DNA from 3 places in the Brevibacillus ginsengisoli genome. Region 3 is predicted to be linked to each of the others. Evidence: riboswitches for the same ligand, from Rfam matches in the RefSeq annotation. Region 3 holds a riboswitch; each other region holds the start of a gene.
What was found. A riboswitch is a leader RNA that binds a small molecule or an ion and turns the genes downstream of it on or off. The one in region 3 is predicted to bind S-adenosylmethionine.
Positions count from the first base shown of each region.

Region 1 (4,265 bases), on a different contig from region 3:
GAAAATCACAGCAGATTTGAACGGACGAGATCTTAACGCCGTGATGAAGGAAATCAAGACAAAACTGGATCAATTAAACCTTCCAGACGGCTATCTGCTGAAGTACGGCGGACAAAGCAAAGACATGGTCGAATCCTTCACGAGTCTAGGTGTTGCCATTCTGTTGGCGATTATTCTGGTTTATATGGTAATGGCGTCGCAGTTTGAATCCTTCTTTAGTCCGTTTATTATCATGTTTGCCTTGCCACCGACACTTCCAGGTGTCCTGATTGGTCTAGCGGTAACGGGAACTACCCTGAGTGTATCAGTTCTAATCGGGTATATCCTTCTGGTCGGTCTGGTTATGAACAACTCGATCGTATTGATTGACTACGTGAATCAGTTGCGGAAAAAAGGTCATGATGCCAAAGAAGCCATTCTGATGGCAGGTCCTATCCGTTTGCGTCCGATTCTGATGACTACGCTCACGACCATTTTATCCATTGGTCCGCTTGCGTTTGCGACCGGATCAGGTACTGAATTCCAGAAGCCAATGGGTGTAACAGTTATCTTCGGCTTGAGCTTATCTACATTGGTTACGCTGATTCTGGTCCCCATTGTGTATTCCTGGTTCAATGATTTAGGGATCAAGCGTCGAGCCAAAAAGGAGAAAAGAAGAGAGAAGAAGATGTTGAAAAAGCAGCAAAAGAATATGCCTACCCTGGAATCCTAGGCGTCTTAAGTAAACGGAGGGAGAGTATAAAAGTGAAAAAACAACACTTCATACTGGCGTTATCGACGGTACTTCTCTTAACTGCCTGCTCGCAAAAAGCACCAGAGGCAACGACCACAGCTGTAGAAAGAATTACCCCAGTACAAGTTGAGCTTGTGAAAAATGGTTCGGTTTCCTTGGATGCAGGACTGACTGCCAAGCTTGCACCTAGTCAGGAAGTGAATATCAGCCCGAAAGTAACTGGGAAGATTACTTCATTGCCAGTCAAATTAGGTCAATATGTAGGAAAAGGTGCGGTGTTATTCCATTTGGATGAAGCCGACCTGGAAAATGGCGTACGACAAGCAGAAGCTGCCCTGCAGGTTGCCCAAGCTGGCCTAAGACAATCTGGCAGCAACTCAAATAGTGGGCTCGAACAAGCGAAAAATGGATTGAAGCAGTCCGAGCAAGCCTTAAAAGATGCCCAAGTGAACCAGCAGCGCATGCAGAATTTGTTTAATCAAGGAGCGGTTTCTTCACAACAAATGGAACAAGCCAATTCACAGTTGACGAATGCCCAAACCGCTTATGACAATGCGAAGATGAGCTTGTCGACGGCACAACAGATGGGCGGTGTGCAAGTATCCGAGGCATCTGTGAAGCAGGCTGCGGTTAGTTTGCAAAACGCCAGAACACAATTGGCCAATGCAGTCGTTACTGCTCCTTTCAGCGGATATATCTCCAGTGTAAACGGAGAGGTTGGACAATTTGCTTCCCCGCAAGCACCTGTGATCACGCTCGTGAATACAAATCCACTTGTTGTTAAGGCGAATATATCCGAAAACGATATAACCAAGGTCAAGGTTGGCACAGGTGTAAAAGTGGAAGTAAGCGCGTTGGCAAAGGTGCTGGATGCCAAAGTAACTGCTGTGAGCCCGGTGATGGATCCGCAATTGAAAGCTTATCCGACTGAAATCTCCATCCCGAATCCTTCCAACGAATTAAAGTCCGATATGGTCGTGAATGTGAAGTTTAACTTCGATTCGACTGGGCAAAAGAAAGTACCATTGGTTTCCCGCAAAGCAATTTTTGAACGGGAAGGCAAATCTTATGTGTATGTGATTGAGAACAACGTAGCCAAACAGGTGGAAGTAACCGTCGGACAAGGAAGCAGCGATGAAGTTGAGATCCTTACCGGTGTGAAAGAAGGGGCTACCGTTGTTGTCAAAGGCCAGACATTGTTAAAAGACGGCGGTAAGGTAAAAATCCAGAAACAAGAATAAAGAATAAAGAATAAAGCAGTAAGCCTCCTTGACAACAAGTCACTCGGCTCGCTAGTATAAACATACAAAATGAATAGGAAAACTCACTTATCCAGAGAGGCGGAGGGACTGGCCCGATGAAGCCCGGCAGCGGATGTTGTACGCGATTCCATCAATCGTGAACACATCTGTGCCAATTCCAGCAGGAGCAATTCCTGGGAGATAAGGCGTGAATAACAGACACGTACCCCCTTCTCCGCTGAAGGGGGTTTTTATTTTTTATTAAATTGGAAAGTTTAATTGCTTTACAGTGGTAAAGTAATTAAACTTATCCATTCGCGCAAGCCTATCAAGAAAAGATTTCGTCCGCTTGCAGCCTCCTTGGAAGTGAAGCTTAGCGAAGGAAAGGAGAAAGGGAAAAGAGTCGCCACCCAACCCCGTAGGGGCGCGAAGCGTTTGGCGACTCCCTTTCGGATTGAGAGAGCGGACTTTCCAACTTCATTGCGAACTTCCACAGAGCGAAAAGGGACGAAGTCTTTTCTTAGTCGAACGGCTCAGGAAAGGAAAGAGGTACATGCGAATTCAACCTGCACACATTATGGAACAATTACCGACCCAATTTTTCTCCACATTAGTAGCCAAGGTCAATAAGCAGTTGGCCAAGGGCTACGACATCATTAACCTGGGTCAAGGGAATCCAGATTTGCCGACTCCACCCCATATAGTCGAAGAATTGCAAAGGCAGGTAGCCGACCCGCTCCATCACAAGTATCCGCCGTTTCAAGGGCGCATCGAATTAAAGCAAGCCATTGCTCACTGGTATAAACAGGAGTTTGACGTTGATCTTGATCCAGAAGAGGAAGTGGCGATCCTGTTCGGCAGCAAAACAGGACTGGTTGAGATTTGTCAGGTGCTCTTAAATCCGGGAGACGTTGCGCTGGTTCCTGATCCGGGCTATCCTGACTACTGGTCTGGCGTAGCGATTGCCCAAGCTCGAATGGCGATGATGCCTCTTCGTAAGGAAAACAACTTCCTGCCTGACTATAGCAAGCTGTCGCAAGAAGACGTGAATAAGGCGAAGCTGATGTTTCTTAACTATCCTAACAATCCGACTGCGGTCAATGCGCCGATTGAATTTTTTGAAGAAACCATACAATTCGCGCGTAAGAATGAAATTGTCGTCTGCCATGATTTTGCCTACGGAGCCATCAGTTTTGATGGCAAGAAACCCGTCAGTTTCCTGCAAGCCCCCGGCGCCAAAGAGGTGGGGGTTGAATTCTACACCTTGTCCAAAACCTACAACATGGCCGGCTGGAGGGTAGGAGCGATGGTGGGCAATAAAGAACTGGTGCGTCTCATTAACCTTATTCAGGACCATTATTTTGTCAGCTTGTTTGGAGCCGTTCAAATGGCTGCTGTTCGCGCTTTAACTGACTCGCAGGCTTGTGTACGTGATCTGGTGGCCGTATATGAAAGCCGACGTAACGCGCTGTTTGGAGGATTGCAGGAGATTGGCTGGCAAGCCGCTCCATCCCAAGGTTCATTCTTCGCCTGGCTGCCAGTTCCGAATGGACTTGGTTCCATTGAGTTTGCCGATCTTCTCTTGGAACAAGCGCACGTAGTTGTAGCGCCGGGAGTGGGCTTTGGCCCAACGGGTGAAGGATATGTTCGAGTCGCCTTGTTATCTCCAGAAGAGAGACTGCGTGAAGCAGCAAAGCGAATTGCCAGGCTGGGATTGTTCACAACCGAACAATTGTGAAAAATCAGGAAGTTTTCATTGAAATTGGAAATAGCCACAGATAAAATAATAAGAGAAAAATAAAGGGAAGGGGGATAGCGGAATGAGAATGAGCTGGATCAATCCGAAACATTTTCATTTCTATTTCCTTTCCCTTTTCGGTTGAAACACTAGAGCGAGATGCTTTAGTGTTTTTATTTTTTGGGGCGATAATGGAGGGATAGGATGAGGTACAAACGCGTTCTGATTAAACTAAGCGGTGGTGCTGTGGCCGGTGCGCATGAATTCGGATTTGACCCGGAGCGATTGGAGCACATTGCCAATGAGATTATGACGGTGGTGGGTTTGGGTGTTGAGGTCTGTCTCGTGATTGGCGGCGGCAATATTTTTCGCGGCAATATGGGAGAGAGCTGGGGAATTGAACGGGCGGAGGCAGATAACATCGGAACCTTGGCGACGGTAATCAACAGCCTGATGCTAAGAGGGGTATTAAAGGCAAAAACAAGCAATGAAGTTCGCGTCATGACCGCCATCCCGATTTCATCGGTTGCGGAACCCTATATCCGCTTAAAAG
Region 1 covers NZ_JBNJQR010000011.1:86,117-90,381, reverse strand. The annotation lists gene ACQCN2_RS20335 (efflux RND transporter permease subunit) at 1-712, shown strand, start outside; gene ACQCN2_RS20330 (efflux RND transporter periplasmic adaptor subunit) at 739-1,974, shown strand; SAM riboswitch class I at 2,059-2,182, shown strand; gene ACQCN2_RS20325 (pyridoxal phosphate-dependent aminotransferase) at 2,528-3,712, shown strand; gene pyrH (UMP kinase) at 3,917-4,265, shown strand, end outside.
Region 1: another riboswitch for S-adenosylmethionine. It lies ahead of ACQCN2_RS20325 (pyridoxal phosphate-dependent aminotransferase); the one in region 3 lies ahead of metH (methionine synthase).

Region 2 (4,265 bases), on a different contig from region 3:
AGAGAGTGGGGAATGGATGTTTTACATTCCGCTAGTGTTTTACAATGTTCTTCCGATGTATGTTGTGATCTTTTTATTTAGCGTGTTAAAACCTGTGAACACAAATAAGTTCTCCGTTATTTATGGCAAAAAGATGTAAGCGGTTACAACATAAATTACATAACATTTGTTATGTAAACTGATTCGACACATAAAAATGGACACCTCGCAAAAGAGGGTCCATTTTTATGTGTCAGGGAAATCCAGTATTGGGGACAGCGCATTCTGACTATGCTACGCAGAGAAGTTATTTGGACATGGCATCGTTTCATATTATAATTTCAGGGAGAGGGACACAAGAAAGATTCACTTGGGTCAAGAAAATCGAAAAATGACAACAGAGATAAGCCATGAGACAAAGGATGAAGTAATAATGAATCAAGCAGCTGTTCGCAAGGAAGGCAACTTAACCATTTATGAGCTTGTGAATCATCAGACGAAATCTTCTTTTCAAGTTGTTCCAGAACGCGGGGGGATCGTCATTAGCCTTAAGCTTCTGGGAGATGAACTATTATTTCTGAACGAGGAAACGCTTCATAATCCAGATTCCAATATTCGCGGGGGAATCCCGATTCTTTTCCCAATTTGCGGGCAACTTGAACACGGAGAATATGAACTTCACGGCCAGACTTTCCCAATGAAGAATCATGGGGTAGCACGAAATCACCCGTGGCAAGTGCTCCAAATACAAGAGGAAAATGAGCTCTCAATCACACTCGGTATGAGGAGTAATGAAGAGACCAAACGATCTTTCCCTTTTGATTTTGAATTGATTTTCCGTTACGAGCTGCAGGATCATGCGCTCATTATCCATCAGGAATATTGGAATCACTCAGAAATCCCGATGCCTATGTACAGCGGTTTTCATCCTTATTTTGCGACAGACCACAAAACGATTCACATCAAAACCGATGCAACCCAGTATCTTGATTACAATGACGGGGGGATTAAGGGGTATGAGGGCTCCTTTAATTTAAGCGAGCGGAGTGAATCTGTCGTTCTGCTTGACACACAAGAGCCGCAAGTCAGCTTTGCTCTTCCAGAAATCAATCGCAACGTCATGATCACGTACGACAAGCTTTTCCGTTATATGGTGATCTGGACAGAGCTTGGATCCCCGTTCATGTGTGTAGAACCTTGGATGGCCAAAACAAATGAGATGAATCTCAAAAAAGAACTGCTATATGTCCAGCCCAAAGAAGCGTTACGAACGCGCATCACTATATCAGTCGATCAATAAACGATGTTCACAATTTCCAGTAAGGAAGACGCAAGATTCCATTGCATAAATCCAAGTTTTATAGTAGGATTAATTTAACAAAATATTCTTATCAAGAGAGGCGAAGGGACTGGCCCGATGATGCCCAGCAACCACTACGTAGTAGAAGGTGCTAATTCCAGCAGGACATTTTGTTCTGGCAGATAAGAGTGAGGTAGGTGAAACTTCTTCTTATCGGAGAAGTTTTTTTGTTTTTCCTGCTTCATGAGTCATACGATGGAAGGAAATACTCATACGCCAGAAACTGAGCCAATCTTCTGAAGTTTGGCAAGACTGACATGAATACATGAAAAAAGAAAAGAGGAATGAAGCATGGCTGAAATCAGAATCCGTAACACCAATGAACGAATCAGTGGTAAAGAAAATGTTCTCGCTTTTCTGGAAAAACACGGGATTTTGTTTGAACAGTGGGACACCAGTAAGCTCCCCACAGAACTAAAGGATAAATTTACCCTATCCGATGAGGAGAAACAACAAATTCTTGCGACCTACGATTCAGAGATTCGCGATTTGGCTGAACGTAGAGGCTATTTGATCTGGGATGTCATCTCTTTGTCAGATGCGACACCGAACCTTGAGGAATTACTGAAAAAATTTGAGGCCATTCACACTCACACAGAAGACGAGATTCGTGCGATCGTGTCAGGCCGGGGGATTTTCATTATCAAAGGACCTGAAGAAGTAGGGTATTTCGATGTTGAATTGGAGGCGGGCGACGTTATCTCCGTGCCTGAACATAATCCGCATTTCTTTACCCTGATGGAGAATCGCCAAGTGGTGGCGGTCCGTCTGTTTATTGAAAAAGATGGCTGGGTAGCACAACCGTACGAAGATCCAAACTTTCAAAAAGCATAAGTTAACTCCATCTAGCAAAATAAACTGATAAAAGAAGAGTGCCTCCGAACCGGGGCACTCTCTCTTATTCTTCAGGTTCATCATAATGCCGAATGTGTTGAATAGTGGTGGGCAATTCTTGTAAAGCCGTTCGTAAAAATGACGGATAAAGCGGGAGATGCTCCAATTCTTCAAGCGGAAACCACCGGAAGATCAGCTGGACATCGTGTTCTATTCCTGTAAACTCCTCTTGCATATTCCTAGGAAGAGAATTGTCTTGTATGGATAACAGATAATACATAGCCAGTTCATGATAAGGTAGGTTCTCATGGCTAAAAAAGTTTTCCACCAGCCATAGCAATCGTTCAACGGAAACCGTTACACCAAGTTCTTCTTGGAATTCACGCTGGATCGTGATCTCAGACGGTTCCATAACTTCGCCTCTGCCTCCTGGAAGAGCCCAGAAATCATCGTGTATATTGCGATGCAGCAATACATGACCTTGGTGGAGGACAACTCCCACGATGCGATTATGAAAAATACCTTGAGTTCCTTGGATGCGAATCATTTCCCTCATATTATTCCTCCCTCTAATGAATAAACAGACTGTATAAATTCTATATTTTCACAAATAGTGAAATCTGTACAGCCCCAGAGAAGCTTTATTACACATAAATGCTTGAAAATTATGAATAGTTAAAGGAGAATGAAAATACAAATCTAATCTATATAAAATGGATGATTTTTAATTTCCTGGAGTGATTGAATGAAGTACAACTATGAAATCATTGAATATCAGTCTGGTCTTCCCATTAATATATTTGTGCATCGTGTTCATGAGGTAGAATTGCATTGGCATAATGAAATTGAAGTCATTTTTGTTCTAAAAGGTTCACTCAGTATCATGGTTGGACCAAACCATTACTTGTTAAAAGAAAAGGACCTTATTTTAATTAATCGGAATGAAGTACACAGCACATATAAAACAGGGGAAGACAATATTTTATTGGCCTTCCAAATCAATCCGAAGTTTTCTCATTCCTATTATCCTGATCTCGGTAAATTGACTTTTGACGTTAAATCCTTCCTTTTCGACGAAATGCATCAAGAAAGATTTGATAAGATCAGACACTATCTAGCACAATTGATGTGGGTAATGAATAAAAAAGGCGAGGGATACCTGTTTCAACTGGTAATCATCGTCAACTCCTTGCTCCTTCACTTAATCAAGTATTTTAACCCAATCATTGTAGATGATGTAAAGGTGAAAAATCATAAGAAAAATCTGGAACGTCTTGATCGAATCATTAAATATGTAGATGAAAATTACGCACAAAAAATCTCCTTGCAGCAAATATCCAATCAAGAGTATTTAAGTGTTTATTACTTGTCTCATTTTTTTAAAGATCATGTAGGGGTACCCTTTCAGGAGTATGTGATCCAGAAACGATTGGAGACATCGGTTGATCTTCTGTTACATAGTGACCAAACCATTACTGATATCGCAGCTAGTTGTGGGTTTTCCGATATCAAGCTATTTTATAAACACTTCAAAAAGAAATATAAGTGCAAGCCACTCGAATATAAACAACAGATCAGGTTAAGGGAGTCTAACGTAAACGGTGATAATCTCTCTCATAAAGGATATTTGGATATCGAGCATACCGCTATTTTTGAAAATTTGTTCGCCTACCAGCAGCTTGATAATAAAACGATACAGGAATCCGTGCCACCGGAAGAAAGATTTCATGTAATCCGAGCAGATCAGGAAGGCACATCTTTTCCACACTACTGGAGAAAGCTGGCCACCTTTGGCAGGGCGATTGAAGGATTAAGGGAGGATTGGCGTAGGCAACTGAGAGAAATGCAGAAGGAGATCGGTTTTGAGTATATTCGATTTCATGGGATATTTAACGATGAAATGATGCTCTGTAATCGCAATACTCTAGGGGAGATCATATACAACTGGACATACGTCGATCAACTATTCGATTTCTTGCTGGAAATCGGAATCAAGCCATTTTTGGAGCTTAGCTTCATGCCATCGGAGCTTAAAAAGACAGATGAAACGGTCTTTTGGTGGAAAGGTAACATTTCACCCCCGAACGATATT
Region 2 covers NZ_JBNJQR010000002.1:519,429-523,693, reverse strand. The annotation lists gene ACQCN2_RS06025 (hypothetical protein) at 1-139, shown strand, start outside; gene ACQCN2_RS06020 (aldose epimerase family protein) at 413-1,279, shown strand; SAM riboswitch class I at 1,365-1,468, shown strand; gene ACQCN2_RS06015 (1,2-dihydroxy-3-keto-5-methylthiopentene dioxygenase) at 1,631-2,173, shown strand; gene ACQCN2_RS06010 (NUDIX hydrolase) at 2,238-2,729, opposite strand; gene ACQCN2_RS06005 (GH39 family glycosyl hydrolase) at 2,919-4,265, shown strand, end outside.
Region 2: another riboswitch for S-adenosylmethionine. It lies ahead of ACQCN2_RS06015 (1,2-dihydroxy-3-keto-5-methylthiopentene dioxygenase); the one in region 3 lies ahead of metH (methionine synthase).

Region 3 (4,265 bases):
TAGGCTCAAACGGAATCAGACGGTCATCAGTGCCACTGCGCAGATAGGTTTTATTCCAGTGATCAGGGAATTGATACGGCTGTTCTTCAAGGACGAACGCCAAAACCTCATCAGCATCAAGCGGTAAGAAATAATCGTAATCCTCTCGAATGCCGCCCTCGGATAGTTTGATATGGAAGAACGAATAGTGGAGGAAATGCTGTGGGCTGTCTTGTTCCTTCACGATCGTGTAAGTTTCAAAATCTGTCTGTCCCAATTCTTTTACAACCTCAATGGAGGAGAGAAGGGCAGAACGGCTCGTATACGCTTGAAGTTCGCTCATGAGTGAGTACCTCCCTAACATTTACAAATTCTATTTTATCTGATGTACCTGTTGATCGTATCAAAGAACAGAGGAAGTGACAACCGAATCGACACACTCTAAGAGGAAGGTATATCCATATAATGGAATTAGTGGTAATATATTTGCCGAGAGGAGAGATATACATGCAGATTATACGGAACCTACTAATCATTTCTGTAATGGTAATCATGTCAATCATCAGTGTACAGGGTAATGTAGCAGAGGCAAGTTCAAAAGCTTATCAGATTACTCCCGATTTGTTTGCTTATGCGAAACAAGGAAAATTAAAAAACTTTCCAATCTATATTGGGATGACACGAGCGAATCTAGTGAAAGTGTGGGGAGAGCCATCAACCGAACAACCAACTTATGTGAATTATGATCCCCAACCGTTCGTAACCAAGTATTCTAAGTCTAAAGCATGCAAAGCCTGTGTTTTTAGAACCGATGTCATGATGAATTATCAAGACATCGTACAAAGTATTGATGTTCCCACTTACAAAATAACAGAGCAACAATTAATTAAAATGTTTGGTAAACCACTTGGTATTGCAAGTACCGAGGGTGGAGATTATCTATACGAATATAAGATTGGCGATTATGAAGTAACCTTCTCAAAAGAAGATGGAACTTCATCTATATATTCCATGAGCATATCTCGTTCGTTAGAATCATATAACTCTCAATTTGCTATTAAGACTTTTGTAAATGGTGAAAGGGTTCTTTTTTTGGACCATCCAGTTACTTTTATAAACGGGAAAATATACATTCCAGTGCCCGAAATCATCCATCAACTAGGTGGAGAAATGAATTGGACTCCTTCAATTATTGGCAATAATATTGGTGTGATGCTAAACAATAAAGATGTAGAATTTGTTGGGAATAAAAGCGAAGCACTGATTAATGGGAAGAAGACCGTTATCGGTGCAAAAACTTTGATTGTTAATAAACGCTTCCTTTTACCACTAGATGATGTTGCAAGGATTTTTTCGATAAAATACAAATGGGATTCCAAGAACAAGTCTCTCTTTATTACTTCAAAATAATTCCCTTCTTGTGCGGGAGTCTGATACAAATAACCTTGACACAGTATGAAACCACAAGAAAAAGGATACCTGGGGAGAAGCAGGCATCCTAGCTCAAGACAGTGGTTATTAGCGAACGGCCTTTCGTGCAAGCGGATTTTCCAACGTGTTATTCGTCAGAAGCACCGACGATGACCAACAGGATAAACAGAACGAGTATCAACCCGAAGCAACCGCCAATATTATTACAAAAAGATGATGTACTCATTTTTGTTTTTGCCTCCTTTCGTTATGATATTAGTCTATACACGAATGCCTGGTTCGGTCTGGGCAATTGCCTAGTGCTCAGAAAAATGGGCGAAGCATCGGAAAAAACAGAATTTTTCGTTGACGTACCCGCCAGAGAGTGGTAACATCACATCAACTTCATATGTAACGAATTATGATCTCTTATCGAGAGAGGCGGAGGGACTGGCCCTATGAAGCCTCGGCAACCTGATTAACAGGTGCCAAATCCAGCAGAGCAGATGCTTTGAAAGATAAGAGGGGATTTATTCTACGTTAATGATGACGTGATCCTCTTCTTATGTTTTTCAAGAAGAGGATTTTTTTATTTGTCCCCAGTTTAATAGGAAAGAGGGAAACCGAATGAGCAAACCTACCTTTCAAGAACAATTAACGCATAAAATCTTAATTCTGGACGGCGCGATGGGCACCATGCTGCAGCAAGCCAATTTGACGGCTGATGATTTTGGCACAGAGGAATTGGATGGCTGTAATGAGATGCTGAATTTGACTCGACCGGATGTGATTCGCAATGTCCATGACAAGTATCTCGAGGCCGGGGCGGATATCATCGAGACGAATACGTTTGGGGCAACCAATATCGTATTGGCGGAATATGGGCTGCAGGCGCGTGACGAAGAAATCAATATAGCGGCTGCCCGTATCGCGAAGGAAGCGGCAGAGGCGTTCTCTACTTCTGATTGGCCACGCTATGTAGCAGGCTCGATGGGTCCAACAACGAAAACCTTATCGCTCACAGGCGGCGCTACGTTCGAGCATATGGTAGAGGCCTACTACCGTCAGGCAAAAGGGCTAATCCTTGGCGGAGCCGATGTTCTATTGTTGGAGACCGCTCAGGATACGTTGAACGTGAAAGCGGGCGGGATTGGAATTCGTCAGGCCTTTACGGAGCTAAAAATTGAACTGCCCGTGATGATTTCCGGAACGATTGAGCCAATGGGGACAACGCTTGCTGGTCAGAATATTGAGGCTTTTTATATTTCGCTCGCGCATTTACAGCCTGTATCCATCGGTTTGAACTGCGCAACAGGGCCGGAATTCATGAGAGACCACATCCGCACATTGTCTGAATTGGCCAACTGTTCGATCAGCTGTTATCCGAATGCCGGACTTCCGGATGAGAACGGACATTACCATGAATCACCGCAAGCCCTTGCAACCAAGCTGGCCGGTTTTGCGGAGCAAGGGTGGCTCAACATTGCGGGTGGCTGCTGTGGAACCACGCCTGATCACGTGAGAGCGATGGCACAGACGCTGAAATCCTACAAACCAAGACAAGCGACGAAGCGACATATCAGCGCGTTAAGCGGGATTGACCCTGTGTACGTGGAGGAGGACAACCGCCCATTGCTTGTTGGAGAGCGAACGAATGTCATTGGCTCCAAGAAGTTCCGTGATTTGATTACCAATGGACAGTACGAGGAAGCGTCGGACGTTGCGCGCGCACAGGTTCGTATGGGTGCGCAGGTGATTGATATTTGCTTGGCAGACCCTGATCGGGATGAGTACAACGACATGAAGCAGTTCCTCCGGTACGTGACCAAGAAAGTGAAAGCGCCGCTCATGATCGACTCCACCGATGCCAAGGTAATGGAGCTGGGGCTTACTTACTCTCAGGGGAAAGCGATTCTCAACTCAATTAACCTCGAAGATGGCTTGGAACGATTTGAACAGGTGGTACCGCTCATTCACAGGTATGGTGCGGCGGTTGTCGTCGGAACCATCGATGAACAAGGAATGGCGATTACCCGTGAGAGGAAGCTGGAGGTAGCCAAACGCTCCTATCACTTGCTGGTCGACGAGTTGGGTGTGAAGCCTGAGGATATTATTTTTGACCCGCTCGTCTTTCCTGTAGGTACAGGCGATGAGCAGTACATTGGCTCGGCGAGGGAGACCGTTGAGGGAATACGCCTCATCAAAGAAGCGTTTCCGCTCTGTAAAACGACGCTTGGCATCAGCAACATCTCGTTTGGCTTGCCCAACGCGGGTCGTGAAGTGTTGAACTCTGTTTTTCTCTATCACACCACGGTGGCCGGACTCGATTACGCGATTGTCAATACCGAGAAGCTGGAGCGTTACGCGTCTATTCCCGAACACGAACGGAAGCTGGCGGAGGCCTTACTTTTCGAGACCAATGACGCGACACTGGCTAAGTTCACCGAATTCTATCGACAGAAAAAAGTAACCCAGGTAAAAGAAACTTCTACTCTTACACTCGAAGAACGCCTTGGGCAATACGTAATCGAAGGTTCCAAGGACGGATTGATCCCAGATTTGGATGAAGCGCTGAAAAAATATCCGCCACTCGAGATCATTAATGGACCGTTGATGGCGGGGATGGAAGAGGTTGGCCGCCTGTTTAACGGCAACCAGCTGATCGTAGCCGAGGTGCTGCAAAGCGCGGAAGTCATGAAAGCGGCGGTGGCTCATCTGGAACCACACATGGAGAAGTCATCTTCAGCATCCAAAGGCAAGATCATTCTCGCCACAGTAAAAGGCGACGTCCACGACATCGGGAAGAACCTGGTGGAGATCATTCTTGGCAATAACGGCTATGAAATCGTCAACCTCGGGATCAAAGTTCCGCCGGA
Region 3 covers NZ_JBNJQR010000008.1:139,631-143,895, reverse strand. The annotation lists gene ACQCN2_RS16930 (hypothetical protein) at 1-322, opposite strand, end outside; gene ACQCN2_RS16925 (stalk domain-containing protein) at 487-1,389, shown strand; gene ACQCN2_RS16920 (YjcZ family sporulation protein) at 1,538-1,636, opposite strand; SAM riboswitch class I at 1,816-1,914, shown strand; gene metH (methionine synthase) at 2,017-4,265, shown strand, end outside.